Regions from separate parts of the Streptomyces sp. NPDC052114 genome, predicted to be linked through region 2. Evidence: riboswitches for the same ligand, from Rfam matches in the RefSeq annotation. Region 2 holds a riboswitch; the other holds the start of a gene.
The links. A riboswitch is a leader RNA that binds a small molecule or an ion and turns the genes downstream of it on or off. The one in region 2 is predicted to bind glycine.
Positions count from the first base shown of each region.

Region 1: another riboswitch for glycine. It lies ahead of gcvT (glycine cleavage system aminomethyltransferase GcvT); the one in region 2 lies ahead of gcvP (aminomethyl-transferring glycine dehydrogenase).

Region 1 covers NZ_JBFAWC010000003.1:308,596-320,343, reverse strand. Annotated here, with positions in the region: gene vioC (arginine beta-hydroxylase, Fe(II)/alpha-ketoglutarate-dependent) at 1-1,005, opposite strand, end outside; gene AB0L89_RS08370 (non-ribosomal peptide synthetase) at 1,062-2,909, opposite strand; gene vioD (capreomycidine synthase) at 2,906-4,039, opposite strand; gene AB0L89_RS08360 (macrolide 2'-phosphotransferase) at 4,233-5,156, shown strand; gene AB0L89_RS08355 (L-serine ammonia-lyase) at 5,167-6,537, opposite strand; gene glyA (serine hydroxymethyltransferase) at 6,734-7,996, opposite strand; gene gcvH (glycine cleavage system protein GcvH) at 8,020-8,397, opposite strand; gene gcvT (glycine cleavage system aminomethyltransferase GcvT) at 8,501-9,625, opposite strand; glycine riboswitch at 9,777-9,885, opposite strand; gene AB0L89_RS08335 (AAA family ATPase) at 10,035-10,724, shown strand; gene AB0L89_RS08330 (enhanced serine sensitivity protein SseB) at 10,819-11,598, shown strand.
Region 2 covers NZ_JBFAWC010000006.1:5,528-17,275, forward strand. Annotated here, with positions in the region: gene AB0L89_RS14610 (DUF881 domain-containing protein) at 1-227, shown strand, start outside; gene AB0L89_RS14615 (small basic family protein) at 224-556, shown strand; gene AB0L89_RS14620 (DUF881 domain-containing protein) at 562-1,389, shown strand; gene AB0L89_RS14625 (FHA domain-containing protein) at 1,472-2,434, shown strand; gene AB0L89_RS14630 (MerR family transcriptional regulator) at 2,478-3,221, shown strand; gene AB0L89_RS14635 (bifunctional nuclease family protein) at 3,297-3,770, shown strand; gene AB0L89_RS14640 (MerR family transcriptional regulator) at 3,940-4,557, shown strand; gene AB0L89_RS14645 (DNA polymerase IV) at 4,595-6,013, shown strand; gene AB0L89_RS14650 (PRC-barrel domain-containing protein) at 6,167-6,547, opposite strand; glycine riboswitch at 6,692-6,791, shown strand; gene gcvP (aminomethyl-transferring glycine dehydrogenase) at 6,984-9,872, shown strand; gene AB0L89_RS14660 (DUF5999 family protein) at 10,018-10,224, opposite strand; gene AB0L89_RS14665 (hypothetical protein) at 10,533-11,117, opposite strand; gene AB0L89_RS14670 (glutamate--cysteine ligase) at 11,610-11,748, shown strand, end outside.

The DNA of each region.
Region 1 (11,748 bases), on a different contig from region 2:
CGAGGCCCGCATCTCGCGGGACTTGCGCAAGTCGCTGGTGACGTTGATGCGCTTGAGCCAGCGGTCGCTGCCGTCGTAGCGCGCCCGGAAGGGCACGCGGCCGTGCACGGCCAGGTGGTTGTTGACGCACAGCACGTCTCCTTGGTCCAGGACGACGTTGCCGAGCGCCCCGTCCACCACCTCCGTGACGGCCTGGAGCGCGTCCCGGGCCTGCGGGTCGTCGTCCGGGACCTCCATGAAGTACGGGTCGAGCCGGAGGTACGGGGCACGGCGCGAGCCGTACAGCACGGCGACGCGCTCCCGGTTGCTGATCAGTCGCTCGATGCTGGCGAACCGCTCGGCGGCCTCGGCGTCGCCGGACGTCGAGTTGTTCTTGGGGAGGTGGGACTCGTCGGGAGCGATGTAGAAGCGCTTGGCGAAGAGCGTGTCGACGTGCTCGGGCGGGAGGGCGGACAGGTCCAGCTCGCCGACGGTCGTCGCGACGTCGTCCGGGTTGCGCAGGGCGGACAGCAGCAGGTAGTCGCCGCGGTACGGATGGAAGGCGTCCTCGATGTGCCAGGTGAGCAACTCGGAGCTGCCCGTGCCGAGTTGCTCGTGGTCGTGGCCCTTGATGGGGAAGACGTCGTGGACGAGCCGCCCGTCCTGCTGGGTGGCCCAGCCGAACGGCTCGCCGACGACGGCCCCGTACAACAGGAGCAGGATCTCCTCGGGGAACTCCGGCCCGGGGCGTTCGCGGTCGCGCCAGTGCCGGGGAGTGGTGCCGATCCGCTCGCTGTCGATGCGGTGACCGCTGAGCACGCAGTAGCCGCCGGCCTCCTCCAGCACGAAGCTGCGCAGGAACCTGCGGGTCCGCTCGGGTAACCCGGCGGCCAGGAAGGGCAGGTCGAATATCAGCTGCGGATCCTCCGGCGAGGCGTACTTCCGGGACAGCTCGATCGCCAGCTCAGCGGAGATCTCTGCTTCCCCCGCCGTCAGCTTCAGGACGTTTCGGGTTGCGGTCTGCACGGCTCTGGGTCCTTTCGCGGGGGTCCCGGGGGTGTCCGCCGGGACGGGTCGGTGCGTCAGCGGTGGCCGGCGAGGTGCTCGGCGAGCTGTCGGGGGGTGGGGCGGTCGAAGAGGGCGCTGACGCGCAGTGCGGCGGCCGCGGGCAGATCCGTGCGCAGCTCGCTCACCAGGCGCATCGCCAGGATCGACTGCCCGCCGTGGGCGAAGAAGTCGTCGTCGGGGCCCAGCGCGGGGGCCTGGAGCACGGTGCGGAACCGGTCCAGCACGGTGGTCAGCGGGCCGTCGGTGTCCTGCGCGGCCGGGGCGGACACGGCCGCGGGCGCCGCCCGTTCGCCGGCGGTGGCGCAGAGCGCGGCGAGCGCCGCCGTGTCGATCTTCCCGTGCGGGTTCTTGGGAAGCGCGGCGACCCAGTACATCCGGGTGGGGACGGCCCACTCCGGCAGGGCCGCGGCGACCGGGCGCGCGGCACGCCGCCGCCGCTCGCCGGTCAGCGGGCGGACGGTACCGGGCGCGGGGCGCCGCGCGGGGTCGGCCGGGACCAGGCAGGCCGTCAGGGAGCTGCCGTCCACGGGGTCGAGCAGGACCACCGCCTGGGCGACGTCCGCGTCGTCGGCCAGGGCGCGTTCCACGGCCGGGGCCTCCAGCCGGTGCCCGCGCACCTTGAGTTGGGCGTCGTCGCGGCCCAGGAACACGAGGTTGCCGTCGGGCAGGAAGCGCCCGAGGTCCCCGGTCGCGTACGTACGGGCGCCGGGCACGCGGTCGTGCGGGTCGGTGCGGAAGCGCCGGGCGGTCTGCTCGTCGTCGTCCAGGTAGCCCCGCGCCAGCGAGGGGCCGGAGACGTGGATCTCACCGGTCTCGCCCGCGGGCAGCACCCGGCTGTCGCGGCGCACGGTGACCGTGGCGTTGGCCAGGGGGATGCCGATGGGCACCTCGTCGGCGTCCTCGGGCAGTCGGCCGGTGTAGAGAGTGGAGGTCACGGTGCACTCGGTCAGTCCGTACACATGGACCAGTGCGGCCGACCGGCGCCGTTGCCACGCACGGTAGGCGACGGGGTCCATGCGCTCGCCGCCGACGAGCACCGCGCGCAGCGCGGGGGGCGTCGTGCGGCCGGTCGCGTCGAGCCAGCGGGCGTACTCGCGCCAGTACTGGGTGGACAGCTCCACCACGGTGGCCGCGCCGTCGTGCAGGGCCCGGTGCAGGTCCTCCGGTTCCAGGGGCCGGGTGTGCGGGCGGCACACGACGGCGCCGCCGGCGGCGAGCACCGGGAAGACCTCCTCGATCACCACGTCGAAGCCGAGGGAGGCGACCTGGAACCAGCGGTCGGACGGGGTGAGGGCCAGGCGCTCGCACAGCGCGTCGGCGAAGCCCGCCAGGGCGCCGCGCTCGATCAGGGTGCCCTTGGGGCGGCCGGTGGAGCCGGAGGTGAACAGGATGTACGCGAGCCGTCCTGCGTCGCGCTCGACCGCGCGGGGCCGGGCGGCGGGCGGCGCCGGGTCAGGGCCCGCCACCTCCAGCCGGGGGGTGCCGTGCGGCAGCGGTGCCCCGGCACCGTCGGCCCGGTGCAGCCAGACCGTCGCGTCGGCGCGACGGACGAGGTCCTCGCGCAGTCCGGGCGGCAGCCCGTCCTCCAGGACGGTGAACGCCGCCCCGGCCTTGAGCGCGGCCAGCATGCCCAGCACGGCGTCGCGGGGCCGGTCGAGGGCCAGGCCCACGACGGCTCCGGGCCCCGCCCCGGCTGCCGCGAGGCGCGCGGCGAGGGCCTCGGCGCGGGCGTCGGCGGTGCGATACGTCCACGTGTCCTCGCCCTCCAGCAGGGCGGGGGCGCCGGGGCTGAGCCGGACGTGGTGGTCCCAGCGGTCCAGGAAGTCCGCGGCGGGCGGGAGGTCCGCGCGTGCGCGGTTCATCGTCCGCCCCCTCGGCCCCCGGTGCCCAGGAACCGGGAGAGCCGGTCCAGGCCCTGGCGGAACTCGTCCTCGGCACCGCCGAAGCCCAGCCGCACGCCGTCGGGGCGGTCGAAGGCGGTGCCGGGCACCAGCAGCGTCCCGTACTGGTCGAGGAGGTCGAGGCAGAAGCGCTCGGTGTCGTCGACGCCGGGCAGGCCCAGCAGTCCGCACACGCCGCCCTGCGGGCGCTGCCAGGTCACCGCGTCGGCGTGCCGGGCGGCCCACGCGTCGAGCAGCGCGAGGTTACGGGCCGCCTGCCGGGCCCGGGGGCCGATCAGACGGGGGGCGGCGCGCATCGCGTGCAGGGCGATGCGCTCGACGAGGGGCGACAGGAACAGGGTCGTGCGGTCGCGCAGCGGGAACGTGCGCGCGATCAGACCGGGGTCGGCGATGCACCAGCCGAAGCGGAGTCCGGGCAGTCCGAACGTCTTGGAGAACGTGCCGTAGGAGAGGGAGTGCGGATAACTCAGCGTGGGATCGGGCAGCACTTCCGTGCCGTGCGTGATTTCCGCGAAGGCCGCGTCCCACACCAGTAACGCGCCGGTCTCGGCCACCCGGTCCACGAATTGTGCGTACCCGGCAGGGGAAAGCGTGCAGCCCGTGGGGTTGTGCGGAAAATTCACCACGACGGCCTTGGTGCCAGGGGTGATGACCGAGCGCAGCACGTCGTCGGGAAAGGCGCCTTCGGACAGCCTGGCCAGGGGCAGCTTCCGTATCTCGCAGCCCTTTTCCCGGGCGAAATGCCCCAGCGAATGGTAGATGGAGTCGGGCAGCACCACGCGGTCGCCGGGGGCCAGCAGGCTGCCCAGGGTGAGCGCGATGGCCTCGCTCGACCCGTGGGTCACCATCACGTGGTCGGCGCGCCCGGCCGCGTACCGGTCGGCGATCGCCTGCCGCAGCTCAGGGGAGCCCTGCGAGGTGCTGTCGTCCATGACGACGGCGTCCAGCTCCGCCTGCTCGATCCCGGCGATGCGACGTAATTCGGCAAATGAATAGGGCTGGACACCGCTGGAGCTGATGTCGAATTCGGCTTTGTCGAGGTTCCGCCGGTACCACTCCTCCAGTATGGGTGGGCCCGTCGGACTGATCACTGCGCCGTCGTTGATTACGCGCGACAAATTCAGCTCCATGATGGGTGGCGGCAAAGCGGGCAGTGGTTGCGCTACTGGGAAGCGAACCCCAGCGGCGTGGCGGTCCGCAAGCATGCCCGGGCGAAAGCGAGTCGACATTTCACCGGATGGAAACTTGGTTCGGACACGTTTCCGTGTGGGCACTTTCGCAGCCATGGACGGGATACCACTGAGCGTTCCGCGGATGCTGGACCGCGCCGCCGCGCACGGCATCGCGATACGCGGCGACACGGCGGCCGTGGACGAGACGGGCTGGGACTTCCGGGTCGTGCACGGCACGGACACCCGGGGCCGGCGGTGGATCCTGCGCAGTCCGCGCCGCGCCGAGGTGGTCGGCCCCGCGGCGGTGGAAGCCCGGCTGCTGCGCCTGCTGCGCACGCGGCTGCCGACCCGGCTGCCGCACTGGCACGTCCACGAGCCGGAGTTCATCGCCTACCCGAGGCTGCCGGGTTCCCCCGCCGGGACCGAGGACGCGCGGACGCTGCGCTACACGTGGGCGATCGACCCGTGCGCCCGCGGGGCCGACTACCCCGACGCCGTCGCCCGCGTGCTGGCCGCCCTGCACGCGGTGCCCCCGCGGGTGGCGACGGCGGCAGGCGTGCGGCACGTCCCGGCGGCCCGCTCGCGGGAGCACGCGGCCCGCCAGCTGGACGACGCGCGGGCCGCGTTCGGCCTTCCGGCGGCACGCTGCCGGGACTGGCGGCGGTGGCTGGCGGACGACGACGCGTGGCACGCCGACCCGGTGCTCGTGCATGGGGACGTGCACCCCGGGCACACCCTGGTGGCCCGGTCAGCGGACGGCGGCGGACGCCTCACCGGGCTGCTCGACTGGACCAATGCCCGGGTCGACGACCCCGCCCTCGACTTCGTCGATCAGTACTACGCCGGGGGACCGGCCGTGCTGGACGCGGTCCTGGACGCCTACCGACGGCACGGCGGCCGGGTGCGCCCCCGGATGCGCGAGCACATCGTGGCGCGGGCCGGTTTCCTCTGGGTCCACGTGTCCCTGCTGGGCCTGCGCACCGGTCGCCCGCACCTCGTGGACACGGCTGTCGGCCACCTGCGGAGCACCGGCTGAGCCTGATCCCTCAGCACTCGATGATGTTCACCGCGAGCCCGCCCCGGGCCGTCTCCTTGTACTTGACGCTCATGTCCGCGCCCGTGTCCTTCATCGTCTTGATGACCTTGTCCAGGGACACCTTGTGGGAGCCGTCGCCGCGCAGCGCCATCTTCGCGGCGGTGACGGCCTTGACCGCCGCCATGCCGTTGCGCTCGATGCACGGGATCTGGACGAGGCCGCCGACCGGGTCGCAGGTCAGGCCGAGGTTGTGCTCCATGCCGATCTCGGCGGCGTTCTCCACCTGGGAGGGGGAGCCGCCCATGACCTCGGCCAGGGCGCCCGCCGCCATCGAGCAGGCGGAGCCGACCTCGCCCTGGCAGCCGACCTCGGCGCCGGAGATCGAGGCGTTCTCCTTGAAGAGCATGCCGATCGCGCCGGCCGCGAGCAGGAAGCGGACCACGCCCTCCTCGTCGGCGCCGGGCACGAAGTTCATGTAGTAGTGCAGGACGGCCGGGATGATGCCCGCGGCGCCGTTGGTGGGGGCGGTGACCACGCGGCCGCCCGCCGCGTTCTCCTCGTTCACCGCCATCGCGTAGAGGGTGATCCACTCCATGGCGCGGGACTGCGGGTCGCCCTCGGCGCGCAGCTGGCGGGCCGAGTTGGCGGCGCGGCGGCGGACCTTCAGACCGCCCGGCAGGATGCCCTCGCGGGACATGCCGCGCGACACGCAGGACTGCATGACGCCCCAGATGTCGAGGAGGCCCGCGCGGATCTCGTCCTCCGTGCGCCAGGCCTTCTCGTTCTCCAGCATCAGCGCGGAGATGGACAGGCCGGTCTCGTCGGCGAGGCGCAGCAGCTCGTCGCCGGTGCGGAAGGGGTGCTTGAGGACGGTGTCGTCGGGGACGATCGGGTTCTCGCCCGCCACCGCGTCCTCGTCCACCACGAAGCCGCCGCCCACCGAGTAGTACGTCTTCTCCAGGACGAGGGCGCCCTCGTGGTCGTAGGCGAAGATCGTCATGCCGTTGGCGTGGTACGGCAGGGCCTTGCGGCGGTGCAGGACCAGGTCCTCGTCGAAGTCGAAGGCGATCTCGTGCATGCCGAGGAGGTTGATCCGCCCGGTCGATTTGATCTCCTCGACGCGGTCGTCGGCGCTCTCCACGTTCACCGTGCGCGGCGACTCGCCCTCCAGGCCGAGCAGGACGGCCTTCGGGGTGCCGTGGCCGTGGCCGGTGGCGCCGAGCGAGCCGTACAGCTCGGCCCGTATCGCCGTGGTGTGGGCCATCAGGCCCTCGTTCTTGAGGCGGCTCGCGAACATGCGGGCCGCGCGCATCGGACCGACCGTGTGGGAGCTGGACGGGCCGATGCCGATCGAGAACAGGTCGAAGACCGAGATGGCCACGGGAACTCCAAAGGTGGTTGGTAGACGCCGTTGTCTGCCGGGGTGGTGCAGAAGAACAAGGCGGTGCAGGAACGACGAACGCGCGAACGCGTGCGGCGGTACGGACACGTGGTGCGGGGCACCCCGCACACTGTGTTCACTGTCCAGTGTGCGGGGTGCCCCGACGTTTCGTACGTACGAACAAAAGCGTACGAAACTACTTCAGGCCGGGGTACAGCGGGTGCTTGTCGGCCAGAGCGGTCACGCGGGCCTTCAGGGCCGGGGCGTCGAAGCCAGGCTTGAGGGCCTCGGCGATGATGTCGGCGACCTCGCGGAAGTCCTCCGCCTGGAAGCCGCGGGTCGCGAGCGCCGGGGTGCCGATCCGCAGGCCCGAGGTGACCATCGGGGGGCGCGGGTCGTTCGGGACCGCGTTGCGGTTGACCGTGATGCCGACCTCGTGGAGGCGGTCCTCGGCCTGCTGGCCGTCGAGCTCGCTGTTGCGCAGGTCGACCAGGACCAGGTGCACGTCGGTGCCGCCCGACAGGACGTCGACGCCGACGGCCTTCGCGTCGTCCCGCACCAGGCGCTCGGCCAGGATGCGGGCGCCGTCCAGGGTGCGCTGCTGGCGCTCCTTGAACTCCTCCGAGGCCGCGACCTTGAAGGAGACGGCCTTGGCCGCGATCACGTGCTCCAGCGGGCCGCCCTGGAAGCCGGGGAAGACCGCGGAGTTCAGCTTCTTCGCGAAGTCCTTGTTGCGGGCCAGGATGACGCCGCCGCGCGGGCCGCCCAGGGTCTTGTGCGTGGTGGAGGTGACCACGTCCGCGAACGGCACCGGGTTGGGGTGCAGACCGGCGGCGACCAGACCGGCGAAGTGCGCCATGTCGACCCACAGGTACGCGCCGACCTCGTCGGCGATCCGGCGGAACTCGGCGAAGTCCAGCTGACGCGGGTAGGCGGACCAGCCCGCGATGATGACCTTGGGGCTGTTCTCCTTGGCCAGGCGCTCGACCTCGGCCATGTCGACCAGACCGGCCTCGTCCACGTGGTACGGGACCACGTTGAACTGCTTGCCGGAGAAGTTCAGGCGCATGCCGTGGGTGAGGTGGCCGCCGTGCGCCAGGTCGAGGCCGAGGATCGTGTCGCCGGGCTGGGCGATCGCGAAGAGGGCGGCCTGGTTGGCGGAGGCGCCGGAGTGGGGCTGGACGTTGGCGTACTCGGCGCCGAACAGCTCCTTGATCCGGTCGATCGCGATCTGCTCGGCGACGTCGACGTGCTCGCAGCCGCCGTAGTAGCGGCGGCCGGGGTAGCCCTCGGCGTACTTGTTGGTGAGGACCGTTCCCTGGGCCTCCATGACGGCGACCGGAGCGAAGTTCTCCGAGGCGATCATTTCCAGGGTGGACTGCTGGCGGTGGAGCTCGGCGTCGACGGCGGCGGCGACGTCCGGGTCCAGCTCGTGGAGAGGGGTGTTCAGAAGCGACATCACACGATCCCTATCGGTATGGGTCAGCCGGCGGTGAAGGCGGTGTACTCATCGGCGGAGAGCAGCTCGTCCGGCTCGTCCGTGATGCGCACCTTGAACAGCCAACCGCCCGTGAACGGCTCGGAGTTGACCAGCGACGGGTCGTCGACGACGTCCTGGTTGGCGGCGACGATCTCGCCGGTCACCGGGGCGTAGAGGTCGCTGACCGACTTGGTCGACTCCAGCTCGCCGCAGGACTCGCCCGCGGTGACCGTGTCGCCGACCGCGGGGAGCTGGGCGAAGACGACGTCACCGAGCGCGTTGGCCGCGTGCTCGGTGATCCCGACCGTCGCCACGCCGTCCTCGGTGGCCGACAGCCACTCGTGCTCCTTGCTGTAACGCAGCTGCTGGGGGTTGCTCATGACCTGAATTCTCCTGTACGCGGGTGAGTGCTGCGGAACGAGAAAGATGTGCGTGGGGTCACTTCCGGGACGCCCGGGACGGACCGCCTCGGAAGCGACGCCGTCACTTCTGGCGCTTGTAGAACGGCAGCGCCACGACCTCGTACGGCTCGTGGGTGCCGCGGATGTCCACGCCGACGCCCTCGGTGCCGGGGGCCGCGTGCGCCGCGTCGACGTACGCGATCGCGATCGGCTTGCCGAGGGTCGGCGAGGGGGCGCCGGAGGTGACCTCGCCGATCACCTTGCCGTCCGCGACCACCGGGAAGCCCGCGCGCGGGACGCGGCGGCCTGAAGCGATCAGGCCGACCAGCTTGCGCGGGGGAGCGGTCTCGGCGCGCTCGGCGGCGGCCGCGAGCGCCTCGCGCCCCACGAAGTCCTCCGAGTGCGACGTCTTCTCGAACTTCACGACCCGCCCGAGACCGGCGTCGAACGGCGTCAGCTCGGCGGTCAGCTCGTGCCCGTACAGCGGCATGCCCGCCTCCAGGCGCAGCGTGTCGCGGCAGGAGAGCCCGGCGGGCACCAGGCCGACCGGCGCACCGGCCGCCAGGAGCGCGTTCCACAGCTTCTCCGCGTCACCGGGGGAGACGAACAGCTCGAAGCCGTCCTCGCCGGTGTAGCCCGTGCGGGCGATGAGGGCGGGCACGCCCGCGACGGTGCCGGGCAGGCCCGCGTAGTACTTCAGGCCGTCCAGGTCGGCGTCGGTCAGCGACTTCAGGATGCCGGGGGACTCCGGACCCTGCACGGCCAGCAGCGCGTACGCGTCGCGGTCGTCGCGGACCTCGGCGTCGAAGCCCTCGACGCGGGCGCTCAGCTCGTCCAGGACGGTCTGCGCGTTGGAGGCGTTGGCGACGACCATGTACTCGGTCTCGCCCAGGCGGTAGACGATCAGGTCGTCCAGGATGCCGCCGTCCGCGGCGACGATCATGGTGTAGCGGGCGCGGCCGAGGCCGACGGAGCCGATGTTGCCGACCAGCGCGTGGTTCAGGAAGTCCGCGGCCGCCGGGCCGGTGACGGCGATCTCGCCCATGTGGGACAGGTCGAAGAGACCGGCCTTGGTGCGCACGGCGTTGTGCTCGTCGCGCTCGCTGGCGTAGCGCAGCGGCATGTCCCAGCCCGCGAAGTCGGTCATGGTCGCGCCGAGCGATCGATGCACGGCATCGAGGGCGGTCAGTCGGGGGGCAGTGCTCATGAAGGGAACTCCCAGGGCATGACGGGCGAGGTCGATCCTCCCCATCTGTCATCGGAACCTGAGAGGTTCGCCGGCGGCGACCCGAAGCGTCGGGGCATCCGGCTTGCACCTTGGGTGGGACCGCCGGGGGCGGTCCGCTTTTCAGATGTGCCTCGCCCGCGCGGTACGGGGCCTGAGAGATTCAAGGGAGGAACTTGCTCCTTCGGCGCCCCGGGCTGACGGCACATGTGCCGGCTCGGGGACTCTCCCGCGCGGATTCAAACGGCCGGTATGGAGTTGGCGCGCACATCATTGCACGCGACTCTGTCCAGGGGGACCCGCGCCCGGTCACGGATCCGACGACCCCGGAATGCTCTTGTGCCGCATTACCTTCTCTTTACACTTGCTGGGGAGGCAGTACGTGACCGCTATGGGGAGGCCGATCACGGTGCACACCAGGACCAGTGTCCATGCCACGACCACGGGGGTGGCGCTGCCGGGACAGGCCGCCGTCCCCGCCGAGGAGAGCTGTGGCCCGCTTCCCGCGGCCGTCGTCCGGGACCTGCGCGGGCGGGGCGGCCACAGCCCGCACCGCCTGACCTTCGCCCCGGGCGACCTCGTGGTCGTCTCCGGGCTGCCCGGCGGCGGGAAGTCGACGCTGATGCGCCAGGCCGTCACGGGCCCGCGCGTCGACTCCCAGGACACCCGCGACCGCTGGACCGACCGCATGCCCCGCCGGCTGCCCTACGCGGTCTACCGCCCCCTGGTCCGCCTCGCGCACTACGCAGGGCTGCGCAGCCTCCTGCGCTCCGGCGAGAGCGTCGTGGTGCACGACTGCGGCACCCAGGCGTGGGTGCGCCGCTGGCTCGCCCGCGAGGCCGCGCGGCGCGGCGCGACCCTGCACCTGCTGCTGCTCGACGTCCCGCCGGACACGGCGTTGCGGGGCCAGCGCGAGCGCGGCCGCGGCGTCTCCCGGTACGCCTTCGCCCGCCACCGCAGAACGGTCGGGCGGCTGGTCGCCGCCACCGAGCGCGGCGACCTGCCGCGCGGCTGCGGCTCGGTGCTGCTCCTGGACCGTACGGCGGCGCGGGTGCTGCGGGGCATCGGCTTCGACCGGTAGCGCGGCCCCGGCAGGCCTTCGGTGCGCGGTCCCGCGCCGCCCGGCGTTAGGGTTCGAGCCGCAGGCAGAGCGGTCGCGATCAGGGGTTGGACAGATGGACTTTCCGGCGCAGGCACACGCCCATCCGTACGGCGGTTGGCCGGGCAACGAACTAGAGGAGGTCCTCGCGGCCTCCCTCGGCGGCCCCGAGTCGGCGGGCGCCCGGATCGTGGAGGTCCTCGGCCGCAGCCAGCTGTGGATCCCGCTGCCGAACGGCGGCGGCCCCGACAGCGGGACCCTCGACCTGCCGACCCTGGAGATCGAGGGGCAGGCCTACGTGCCCGTCTTCAGCTCCGAGCAGCAGTTCCGCCAGGCGCTCGGCGAGGCGGCGGACCGCATGGGGTGCACCGTGGCGCCCGCCGTCGAGTTCGCCCGCGGCCTGCCCCCGCAGCTGGGCATCGCGCTGAACCCGGACGGCACCGTCGGCGTCCCGCTGCCGCCCGCCGCCGTCGCCGAGCTCTGCCGGTCCGGCCGCTCCGAACTCGACGGGCCCGCCACCGGCGGGCGCGTACGCCTGTTCGAGCCGGACTGGCAGGAGGACCCGGTCGACCTGCTGGCCGCCGCCGGGCGCGAGTTCGAGGCCACGGGCGTCGTGCTCACCGCGCGCCGGTGCCTGGCGAGCGTCGAGACCGACGACCCGACCCTCTTCATCGGCGTCGAGCTGTCCACCTGGGACGGCAACGCCCGCGACCTGCCCATGGAGGCCCTCGGCCGCGCCCTCGGCCAGGTCCCCGCCCCGTGGCCGGTGAACCTCGTGCTGCTCGACGTGGCGCAGGACCCGGTGGGCGACTGGCTGCGCGCGCGGGTGCGGCCGTTCTACCTGCGCGGGGCCTGAGGGGCGCCTGTCGCGCGGCCGGGGGAGGCTTCCGGCGGGACCCCGGGGGGACACGGCCCGTGGGGCCTGAGGCGCCGTACGTCAAGTCCGTGCCAGGATCGCCGCTTAAGCTGGTTCCATGACCGGGCCGGGCGCATGCCGTGCCGGGCG
Region 2 (11,748 bases):
TCGACAACAGGCCGCTGGTGCCGCCGTATACGGTGCTCGCGGTGGGGGACGGGAAACGCTTGAGCACCCGGTTCCAGAACAGCCGCGACGGTCAGTATCTGCACGCCCTGCAGGAGAACTTCGGCATCCGGACCAGCATTTCGGTGTCGGACGAGCTCCGGCTGCCGGCAGCGCCGAGCGTGACCGTACGTACAGCAGAGCCGAAGGCAGGAAAGGGCACAACGTGATCGCCGTACTGGGCCTCGTCGTGGGAGTCGTGGCCGGATTGTTGGTTCGGCCCGAGGTTCCGGCGGTGGTCGAGCCGTATCTTCCGATCGCCGTGGTCGCGGCCCTGGACGCCGTGTTCGGAGGGCTGCGCGCGATGCTCGACGGCATCTTCGACGACAAGGTGTTCGTGGTGTCGTTCCTGTCGAACGTGGTGGTGGCCGCGCTGATCGTGTTCCTGGGCGACAAGTTGGGCGTCGGTGCCCAGCTGTCGACCGGTGTGGTCGTCGTCCTCGGCATCCGGATCTTCTCCAACGCCGCGGCGATCCGTCGGCACGTCTTCCGGGCGTGAGGCCGATGAGCGCTGACGAGAGGCCGGACCACAACCGGCGCAGGGAACTCCCCGCGGAGGTCCCGAGCGCGCCCGAGCCGTCCACCGCGCCGGAGCCCGAGAAGGAGCCCGGGCTCACCGGCAGGCAGCGGCTGGCCCAAGGGCTGTGGCCGCCGCGGGTGACCCGGCCGCAACTCATCGTGGCCCTGCTGCTGTTCGTGCTGGGCCTGGGCCTGGCCATCCAGGTGCGGTCCAACAACGACAGCAGCGCGCTGCGCGGTGCGAGACAAGAAGATCTCGTTCGCATTCTCGATGAACTGGATGACCGAACTGAGCGTCTGGAAGAAGAGAAGCGACGCCTCGAGGAACAGCGGACCGGACTGGAGAACAGTTCGGACCAGGCCGAGGAGGCCCGCAAGCAGACGGTCGAGCGGGAGAGGCAACTCGGCATCCTGGCAGGCACGGTGGCGGCCCAAGGGCCCGGCATCACGCTGACCATCGAGGACAAGAAGGGGGCGATCGAGGCGGACATGCTGCTCGACGCCATTCAGGAGCTGCGCGCCGCCGGCGCGGAGGCGATCCAGATCAATGACGTGCGCGTGGTGGCCGACACCTATCTGTCGGACGCCGACGGTGGCGTGCGGGTGGACGGCCGCAAGGTCGCCGCGCCGTACCTCTTCAAGGTGATCGGCAAGCCCCAGGATCTGGAGCCTGCGCTGAACATCCCGGGAGGTGTGGTGCAGACTCTGGAGAAGGAGCAGGCCACGGTCACCGTGGAACGCTCGGAGAAGATCGTCGTGAGCGCCTTGCGACCTGCGAAGCGGCCTGACTACGCTCGGTCGTCCTCCCAGTGAGGGGCGGGCGCATGGGGGTCGCCAGGCGAGGGCATGAGGTTGCGGGGGGTCGGCGCACCGGAAGCGTGGTGCGTGGTGGAAACTGTTTGGTGGATACGGACGTTGTGAGGATGTCCGGTTCACCGATGAATGCCGGTGTGTGCAATCAGGGTTCGTCCTGCCCCACGGGCGGGTCTGTTTCGGTCAAGGGGAATCGCCCGTGAAGTTGTTTGCGAAGTTGTTCGGCAAGAGTGCACGTGAGGACAGCGGCAATCCCGCCACTGCCCGACACCGTGCCCCGCGCCATGGGGATGGCGAGGAGCAGGGCGCGGGTCGCCCGATGTTCCGGGATCAGGTCGCTGGTCCAGGTGGTGACATTTCGGGCGGACAGGGCGCGTCATCTGTTGACCCTGCCGGTCCCGGCCGCATAGGTTTCGGAGAACCGTCAACCTCAAGTACGGGTGGAGGGTTTACCCCCGACCCGTACGCATCGAATGCCCCCGCGGGGCAGCCGCGGCAGGAGGACCCGTCCATGGCTTTGGTGTGTACGAGGTGCGGCAACCGCAACGCCGAGGCGAGTCGGTTCTGCTCCAACTGCGGTGCGCCGCTGCGCCCCGGGGCCACCCCGGAGCGCGCGTCCGAGACGACCTCGACGATCTCCATCTCGGGCCTTGAGGCCTACGACGCGGAGACGACGGGCCAGACCCCGTCCCCGGCGCTCTCTCCGGAGGCGCAGGCGGCGGTCGACGCGCTGCCGCTGGGCTCGGCGCTCCTGGTGGTGCGTCGCGGTCCGAACTCGGGCAGCCGTTTCCTGCTCGACGGCGATCTGACCACGGCGGGCCGTCACCCGCAGAGCGACATCTTCCTGGACGACGTGACGGTGTCGCGTCGCCACGTGGAGTTCCGTCGCGTCCAGGACGGTTCCTTCACCGTCGCCGACGTGGGCAGCCTCAACGGCACGTACGTCAACCGGGAGCGGATCGACTCCGTCGCGCTGTCGAACGGCGACGAGGTGCAGATCGGCAAGTACCGCCTGGTCTTCTATGCGAGCCAGCGGGGCATCTGAACCACCCCCAGATTCCGTCTGGGGAGATCCCCAGGGAAGGTCCATGCTTCAAACACCGAGGGGCGGTGCCGGCACCGGCACCGCCGCCGCGGACCGCCGGCTGATGAGCATCGGTTCCGTGCTGAACGCGCTGCGTGACGAGTTCCCCGAGGTCACGATCTCCAAGATCAGGTTCTTGGAGGCCGAGGGGCTCATCGAGCCACAGCGCACGCCTTCCGGCTACCGGAAGTTCAGCCCGGAGGATGTCGAGCGGCTCGGTCACGTCCTGAGGATGCAGCGGGACCACTATCTGCCGCTCAAGGTCATCCGTGAGCACCTGGACGCGCTGGAGCGCGGTGAGAGGCCTCCGCTGCCGTCTCTGGGGCGTCAGCGCGACGCCGGCGACGGTCAGGGCCAGGACGAGGCCGAGGGGCCGACAGCGGCTCGTGTGGGCCGCGACGAGCTGCTGGCCGCCGCCGAGATCGACGAAGGACAGCTCGACGAGTGGGAGACGTACGGGCTCGTCGCGCCGTTGCCGGACGGCGGTTACGACGCGGAGGCCGTCACGGTCGCCTCGCTCGTCGTCGAACTCGGCCGGTTCGGTATCGAGCCACGGCACCTGCGTGCCATGAAGGCCGCCGCGGAGCGTGAGGCCGGGCTGGTCGACCAGGTGGTCGCGCCGCTGCGACGGCACCGCAACCCGCAGACCAGGGCCCACGCGGAGGCCCGGACCAAGGAGCTGGCGGGGCTGACCGGAAGGCTGCACTCCGCCCTCGTGCAGACCGCGCTCGGGGTCCGCCTGCCCTGACGCGGCCGGCGCCCGGCCGGTACTCGACGGGTGCCCGACTACCCAAACCTGCCAGCCACGTCCTAGGGTTGCTGTGTGAACGAGCTCGACGTCGTAGGTGTCCGGGTCGAAATGCCCTCCAACCAACCGATCGTGCTCCTGCGTGAAGTGGGAGGCGACCGGTACCTCCCCATCTGGATCGGACCAGGGGAGGCGACCGCCATCGCCTTCGCACAGCAGGGCATGGCACCCGCACGGCCGCTGACCCACGACCTGTTCAAGGACGTGCTGGAAGCGGTGGGCCAGGAGCTCTCCGAAGTGCGCATCACCGACCTGCGCGAAGGCGTCTTCTACGCCGAACTGGTCTTCGCCAGCGGTGTCGAGGTGAGCGCGCGGCCGTCGGACGCCATAGCGCTGGCGCTGCGCACGGGGACGCCGATCTTCGGCAGCGACGGCGTCCTCGACGACGCCGGCATCGCGATCCCGGACGAGCAGGAGGACGAGGTGGAGAAGTTCCGCGAGTTCCTCGACCAGATCTCGCCCGAGGACTTCGGTACCAACAGCCAGTGAGCCGCTTCCGGCGGCCCGCGTCGGACCATTCGGCTAGCCTTTCCCCGCGGTGAGGTACGGGAAACCACTCTCAGGGTGATTATCACTCGGCGTGCCGAGTGTGGCGATCGTTGACGAGCCCCTGGCGACTGCCTACCGTCGAGAAGGCAGGTCAAGGAGGGAGGTCGGCGTGAGAAGCAGCGGCGACGGTACGGCGATGGGCGGTCCGTACCCGCTTCACGGCAGCACGGCCGATCACTCTCCGAAACGACCGATGGCGGTCCAGGGGAGCGGGGACGCTACGTTCGAGCAATCGGAGCAGATCGGCTACCGCGGTCCCACCGCGTGCGCGGCCGCGGGCATCACGTACCGACAGCTCGACTACTGGGCCAGGACCGGCCTGGTCGAGCCCAGTGTGCGCGCCGCCGGTGGTTCCGGCACGCAGCGCCTCTACAGCTTCCGTGACGTGGTCGTCCTGAAGGTCGTGAAGCGGTTCCTGGACACCGGGGTGTCGCTGCAGAACATCCGGACGACGGTGCAGCATCTGCGTGAGCGCGGGTTCCGTGACCTGGAGCGGATGACGCTCATGAGCGACGGGGCGACCGTCTACGAGTGCACGTCGCCCAGCGAGGTCCATGACCTGCTCCAGGGCGGTCAGGGTGTCTTCGGGATCGCCGTGGGGGTCGTCTGGCGGGACGTCGAGTCCGCGCTGTCCCAGCTGCACGGAGAGCGCATCGACACCGGTGAGACGCTCATCAGGCACAACCCAGCCGATGAGCTGGCCAGGCGGCGCAACAGGGCCGTCTGAGGCCCCGTTGTCAGTGGCGTAGGGCAGCATCGGAGAGGTGAGAAGCGCCCCGACGATTCTGCATCTGGACATGGATGCCTTCTACGCGTCCGCGGAGCAGGCCGCGAAGCCGAGCCTGCGCGGAAAAGCCGTGGTCGTGGGCGGGCTCGGGCCACGGGGCGTGGTCGCCACCGCGTCGTACGAGGCACGGCGGCTCGGGGTGCACTCCGCGATGCCGATGGGGCAGGCGCGCAGGCTTGCGCCCAACGCCGCGTATCTCGTGCCCCGCTTCGGTCTGTACCGGGAGATCAGCGAGCAGGTGATGAGGCTCCTGCGGGAGCTCTCACCGCTGGTGGAGCCGCTCAGCCTGGACGAGGCCTTCGTCGATCTGGAGGCGGGGGGCGTCGCCGACGACGAGGCGTCGGCGCGGGCCGTGGGGGAGCGGCTGCGGGCGGACATCAGGGCGGTGACCGGGCTGAGCGGGTCGGTGGGGCTCGCCGTCTGCAAGATGCTGGCGAAGATCGCCTCCGAGGAGGCCAAGCCGGACGGGCTGAGGCTGATAGCTCCGGGGACGGAGCGGGCGCTGCTGGGCCCGATGTCGGTGCGGACGCTGCCCGGGGTGGGGCCGGCCACGGGAGACCATCTGCGGCGGGCCGGGATCACCACGGTCGAGGAGATCGCGGAGGCCGGTGAGGACGAGCTGGTGCGGCTGTTGGGGAAGGCGCACGGCGGGTCCTTGTACGCGATGGCGCTCGCTCAGGACGAGCGGCCCGTGGTGGCCGAGCGGGACACGAAGTCGGTCAGCGTGGAGGACACGTACGACGTGGACATCCATGACCGCGTCCGCGTGCGCACGGAGGTCGCGCGGCTGGCCGACCGGTGCGTGCAGCGGCTGCGGGCGGCCGGGCACTCGGGGCGGACCATCGTGCTGAAGGTGCGGCGCTTCGACTTCTCGACGCTCACGCGGTCCGAGACGCTGCGGGGGCCCACGGACGACCCCGGGGTGGTGCGGGAGGCGGCGGCGCGGCTGCTGGAGTCCGTGGACACGACAGGGGGCGTGCGGCTGCTGGGGGTGGGCGTCACGGGGCTCGCCGACTACACGCAGGAGGATCTGTTCGCCCAGGCCCAGGCGCAGGCCCAGGCGGCCGAGGAGGCGGCCGACGGGGAGCCCGCGGCCGAGGCGGCCGAGGCGGACGAGGTGGGGCGTGCGGAGGCCGTGGCCGTCGAGGCCGCGGGGGGCGGGGACGAGGCGCCGGCGGTGCCCGCCGAGCGAAGATGGGCGGCCGGGCACGACGTGCGGCACGCCGAGTACGGGCACGGGTGGGTACAGGGGAGCGGCCTGGGGCGGGTGACGGTGCGCTTCGAGACGCCCGGGTCGGCGCCGGGGCGGGTGCGGACGTTCAGGACCGATGACCCGGAGCTGGTGCCCGCGGAGCCGTTGCCGCTGGTGGGGGTCGGGGCGGAGGGGGTGGGGTGAGGCCGAAAGGGGGGCGAGGGCCTGCCGTGGACGGGTCGGCCGGCGTGCCGGGACGGTGACCTGCCGCGGACCGGTCGGCCGGTCGTTTCGGTGGCTGCCGCTGCCGCTGCCGCTGCCGCTGCTTGTGCCGGTGCCAGTACCTGCGCTGTGCCGTCAGGGACTGTCCTGGCCGGCTATCTGTCCGAAGGACTGGTCGGGTGGTGGTGGGGCGCTCGGGGGCGTGATGTCCAGGCCGTAGTGGTGATAGAGCTGGAGTTCCTGCTCGGGGGAGAGATGGCGGCCCACGCCGAAGTCCGGGGCGTCCTTGATGAGGGCGCGGTCGAAGGGGATGCGCAGGGTGCCGTCGTCGACCAGTTCGCTCGGCTCCAGCGGGACGAAGGCGTCACGGCCGAACAGGCCGGTGCGGATGGCCGCCCACTCCGGAGTGCCGGTGGCGTCGTCGAGATAGACCTCGTCGATCGTGCCGATCTTCGCCCCGTTCCGGTCGAACGCCTTGCGGCCGATCAGGTTCCGCGGATCGATGTCGGTCTGCACGGGCCCTCCAGCTGGTCGAGGGGATTCGGATATGGGTGTAACTCATCTTTAATCGCTCGTACTCACTACGAAAGAGCACTTCGGGGCAGGTGGCCACTCGAAGGATCGGCCGTTGTCCTCGCTGGTAGGCTGGCGGCTGGCTGCTGACCCCGTGCGGGAGAGCTCTCCGGGACGTGATTTCCGGAGGCGCCGAAGGAGCAAATCCTCCCCGGAATCTCTCAGGCACCCGTACCGCACGGACGAGGTCACTCTGGAAAGCAGGGCGGGCGTCGGGCGGGCACGATCCGGACCCTTCCTCACCGACGGTGAAAGCAGATCTGTCGCTGGACTGGACGGGCCTGTGAAGCTCTCAGGTTGAGATGACAGAGGGGGAGGCCGTCCGGGTACCCGCGCCGTGGTACCCCTCGTAGGTCGCGCAGACCAGGAGGCCTCCGCAATGACTGCCACCAATCGCATCCCGCTCTCCGAGCTCGAGCAGGGCATCCCCTTCGAGCAGCGGCACATCGGGCCCGATGCGGAAGCGCGGGCCAAGATGCTCGCCCAGGTCGGGTACGGCTCGCTCGACGAGCTGACCGCCGCCGCGGTGCCGGATGTGATCAAGAACGCCGAGGCGCTCGCGCTGCCCGGTGCGCGCACCGAGGCCGAGGTGCTGGCCGAGCTGCGCTCCCTGGCCGACCGGAACCAGGTCCTCGACTCCATGATCGGTCTCGGCTACTACGGGACCTTCACGCCGCCGGTCATCCTGCGGAACGTCATGGAGAACCCCTCCTGGTACACCGCCTACACGCCGTACCAGCCCGAGATCTCGCAGGGCCGGCTCGAGGCGCTGCTGAACTTCCAGACGATGGTCGCCGAGCTGACCGGCCTGCCCACCTCCGGGGCCTCGCTGCTCGACGAGGGCACCGCGGCCGCCGAGGCCATGGCCCTGTCGCGGCGCATGGGCAAGGTCAAGAACGGCGTCTTCGTCGTCGACGCCGACGCGCTGCCGCAGACCGTCGCCGTCATCCGGACCCGCGCCGAGCCGACCGGTGTCGACATCGTCGTCGCCGATCTGAGCGCGGGCATCCCCGCCGAGGTCGTCGAGCGCGGTGTCGTGGGCGTGCTGATCCAGTACCCGGGCGCCTCCGGTGCCGTACGCGACATCAAGCCGCTCATCGACCAGGCGCACGAGATCGGTGCCGTCGTCACCGTCGCCGCCGACCTGCTGGCCCTGACGCTGCTCACCTCGCCCGGCGAGCTCGGCGCCGACATCGCGGTCGGCACCACGCAGCGCTTCGGCGTGCCGATGGGCTTCGGCGGCCCGCACGCCGGATACATGGCCGTGCGCGAGAAGTTCGCGCGCAGCCTGCCGGGCCGGCTCGTCGGCGTCTCCGTCGACGCCGACGGCAACAAGGCCTACCGGCTGGCGCTGCAGACCCGCGAGCAGCACATCCGCCGTGAGAAGGCCACCAGCAACATCTGTACCGCCCAGGTGCTGCTCGCGGTCATGGCCGGTATGTACGCCGTCTACCACGGGCCCGAGGGCCTCAAGTCGATCGCGCGGCGCACCCACCGGTACGCGACGCTGCTCGCCGCCGGGCTCACCGCCGGTGGCGTCGAGGTCGTCCACGGCGCGTACTTCGACACGCTGACCGTGCGCGTGCCCGGCAAGGCCGACGAGGTCGTCACCGCCGCCCGCGAGGCCGGCGTGAACGTCCACCCGGTGGACGCCGACCACGTCTCCCTCGCCTGCGACGAGACCACCACGCGGAAGCAACTGGCCGCCGTGTGGGGTGCCTTCGGGGTGGAGGCCGACGTCGAGGCACTCGATGCCGACACCGCGGACGCGCTGCCCGAGGGCCTGCTGCGCGGCGACGACTACCTCACGCACCCGGTCTTCCACGAGCACCGGTCCGAGACGGCGATGCTGCGCTACCTGCGCAGGCTGGCCGACCGCGACTACGCGCTCGACCGCGGCATGATCCCGCTGGGCTCCTGCACGATGAAGCTCAACGCGACCACCGAGATGGAGCCGGTCACCTGGCCCGAGTTCGGCCAGCTGCACCCCTTCGCCCCGGCCCAGCAGGCGCAGGGCTACCTCACGCTCATCCGTGAGCTGGAGGAGCGGCTCGCCGAGGTGACCGGGTACGACAAGGTCTCGCTGCAGCCCAACGCCGGTTCGCAGGGCGAGCTGGCCGGGCTCCTCGCGGTGCGCGGCTACCACCGCGCCAACGGCGACGAGCAGCGCACCGTCTGCCTCATCCCGTCCTCCGCGCACGGCACGAACGCCGCGAGCGCCGTGATGGCCGGCATGAAGGTCGTCGTCGTGAAGACCGCCGACGACGGCGAGATCGACGTCGAGGACCTGCGCGCCAAGATCGAGAAGCACCGCGACGAGCTGTCCGTGCTGATGATCACCTACCCGTCGACGCACGGCGTCTTCGAGGAGCACGTCGCCGACATCTGCGCCCAGGTGCACGAGGCCGGCGGTCAGGTGTACGTCGACGGCGCCAACCTGAACGCGCTGGTGGGCCTCGCCAAGCCGGGTCACTTCGGCGGCGACGTCTCGCACCTGAACCTGCACAAGACCTTCTGCATCCCGCACGGCGGCGGCGGTCCGGGCGTCGGCCCGGTCGGTGTGCGCGAGCACCTCGCGCCCTACCTGCCCAACCACCCGCTCCAGCCGGCCGCGGGCCCCGAGACCGGCGTCGGTCCGATCTCCGCGGCGCCGTGGGGCTCCGCCGGGATCCTGCCGATCTCCTGGTCGTACGTACGCCTCATGGGCGGCGAGGGCCTCAAGCGCGCCACCCAGGTCGCGGTGCTCTCCGCGAACTACATCGCCAAGCGCCTGGAGCCGCACTACCCGGTGCTCTACACCGGCCCCGGCGGGCTCGTCGCGCACGAGTGCATCATCGACCTGCGGCCGCTGAGCAAGGCGACCGGTGTCAGCGTCGACGACATCGCCAAGCGGCTCATCGACTACGGCTTCCACGCGCCGACCATGTCGTTCCCGGTGGCGGGCACGCTCATGATCGAGCCGACGGAGAGCGAGGACCTGGGCGAGATCGACCGGTTCTGCGACGCGATGATCGCGATCCGCCGGGAGATCGAGAAGGTCGGCTCCGGCGAGTGGGCCGCCGACGACAACCCGCTGTGCAACGCGCCGCACACCGCCGCCGCGCTGGGCGGCGAGTGGGAGCACGGCTACACCCGTGAGGAGGCCGTCTTCCCGGCCGGCGTCTCCGCCTCGGACAAGTACTGGCCGCCGGTGCGCCGCATCGATCAGGCGTACGGCGACCGGAACCTGGTCTGCTCCTGCCCGCCGCTGGATGCGTACGAGGACTGATGCACCGCGCCCGTGCGAGGCGGGCATGCGGTGGGGCCGGTTCGGAGATCTTCTCCGGGCCGGCCCCTCGTCTTTCGGTGGTGCTGTGTTTTTCGGTGGTGCGGTCGTGCGGCTGTGCGCCCTGATCGGCTGTGTGCCGGTGTGCTCAAGCCGCTGTCATGACCTGGTCGGTGCCCAGCGGTCGGTGCGGGGCGATGATCTGGCCGTCCGGCAGCAGCTCACCGGTGTCCTCGAAGAGCAGGACGCCGTTGCACAGCAGGCTCCAGCCCTGCTCCGGGTGGCTCGCCATGAGGAAGGCGGCTTCCCGGTCGGCGGAGTCGGCTGTCGGGCACGGTGGTTGGTGCTGGCACATGGAAGGGTTCTTTCGCTGCGGTGAGATGGTGGTGACGTCTGTCCTGTGACTCGATGCGGTGTTCATGACCGCCCCCCGTTGTAATCGGTCCGATCCCAGTGTTGCCCCATGGACTGTCAATCCGCAGGGATTTTGCTGCAGCGGCTCCTACTGCTTAAGGACGTATCACCCGGCCGGACGGTTCAGCCCAACTTGCTTGTCTCTTCGGGTGGTTCGGGGTGGCCCATGCGGGCTAGTCCACTTGGGTGGGGGCAGAGCTGTGCCCCGCGGCCCAAAGGCGGCGGGGCACAAGAGGCGAGAGGGAGCCGTCAGGCGGGCGAGCCCAGCAGCGGTGCCGGTGTCAGACGGTGGTTGAGCATCGGAAGCAGCTCGGCGACGCGGTGCGGGCGGTGGGCCGCGATGCCGGGCGGGGCGGGCGCGAGCGGCACGAGCAGATCGGTGGCGGCCAGCACGCCCTGCGCGCCGTCGTCCGAGCAGTCGCGGTGCAGCCAGAGCGTGAGCATGTACAGCTCCGGCACCGAGAGCAGCCGCGGCTGGCACGGCATCGGCATCGCCTCGGCATGCCGCAGGGCCCGCTCGGTGGAGGCGATGTAGGGGCCCTCGAAGAAGTGCGAGAAGGCCCAGCCGTCCGGGGTGAGCATCGTGTCGGCCGCCGCGACGGCACGCTCGCCGCAGCGGATCAGGAAGCGCCAGCCGGCGAGGCGGGTGGGTGAGGTGCCCTCCGGGGTGATGCGGTCCAGGACGTGGACGGGCAGCGGGAGTTCCGGGCTGGCTGGACCCTGCGCGGCACGCAGGGACGGGGTGCGGGCCTCGCGTACGGCCGTGGGGGAACCGAGTGCCGCGAGGACGCTGCGCAGGGCGGGCGCGGGAGCCGGGGGGACATGCAGCGGCATGGTGGGTCGCCTCTCTCGTTCGACAGGCACGGTGGAGCAGGGGCGGGTGCGTGACGGCGCTGTCAGCTCTGGGACATCTGGGTCAGAGGGGCGGGGGCCGGGGACCGCGAGCGCCAACTCTCTGCCTAGATTGCGGAGTTTATACGAGTCGGGTTCGGGCCGTGTTTCCTCTAGGCGCGGTGGATATTCCGAGCAAGACCTCAACCGGTCGTCCTTGTGAGGGATTTCTCCCGATTTCGCGGGAGCCCCGCTTCCGCCACCTCGCATTTCGCGAGATGTGCGGTAGGCCGGATTTCGCCGGTACTTTTGACCAGGCATCTCGGAAGCGAATCTTCACCATGCCGCATGCCTGGTGAATGTGCCGCGGTGCAACTCCGTCGAGACTACTGGTTCATGGTCCCGCGCGGGGCGTTATCGATCACATTGCCTGGGCATCATCCCCCGTACACAGCGGCCGGACGGGTGGCTGCCCGATCGAGGAAGGACGCTTCGATGGGCGAGAAGGTCGTGGCGGGCACGTTCGACCTGACCGACCGGCACCACTACCGAAGGAAGCTCCGGGAGTGTCTGACGGGGCTGGAGCGGCTGCTGGAGGAGCAGCGGTTCGACCGCCCGAAGAATCTGATGGGCA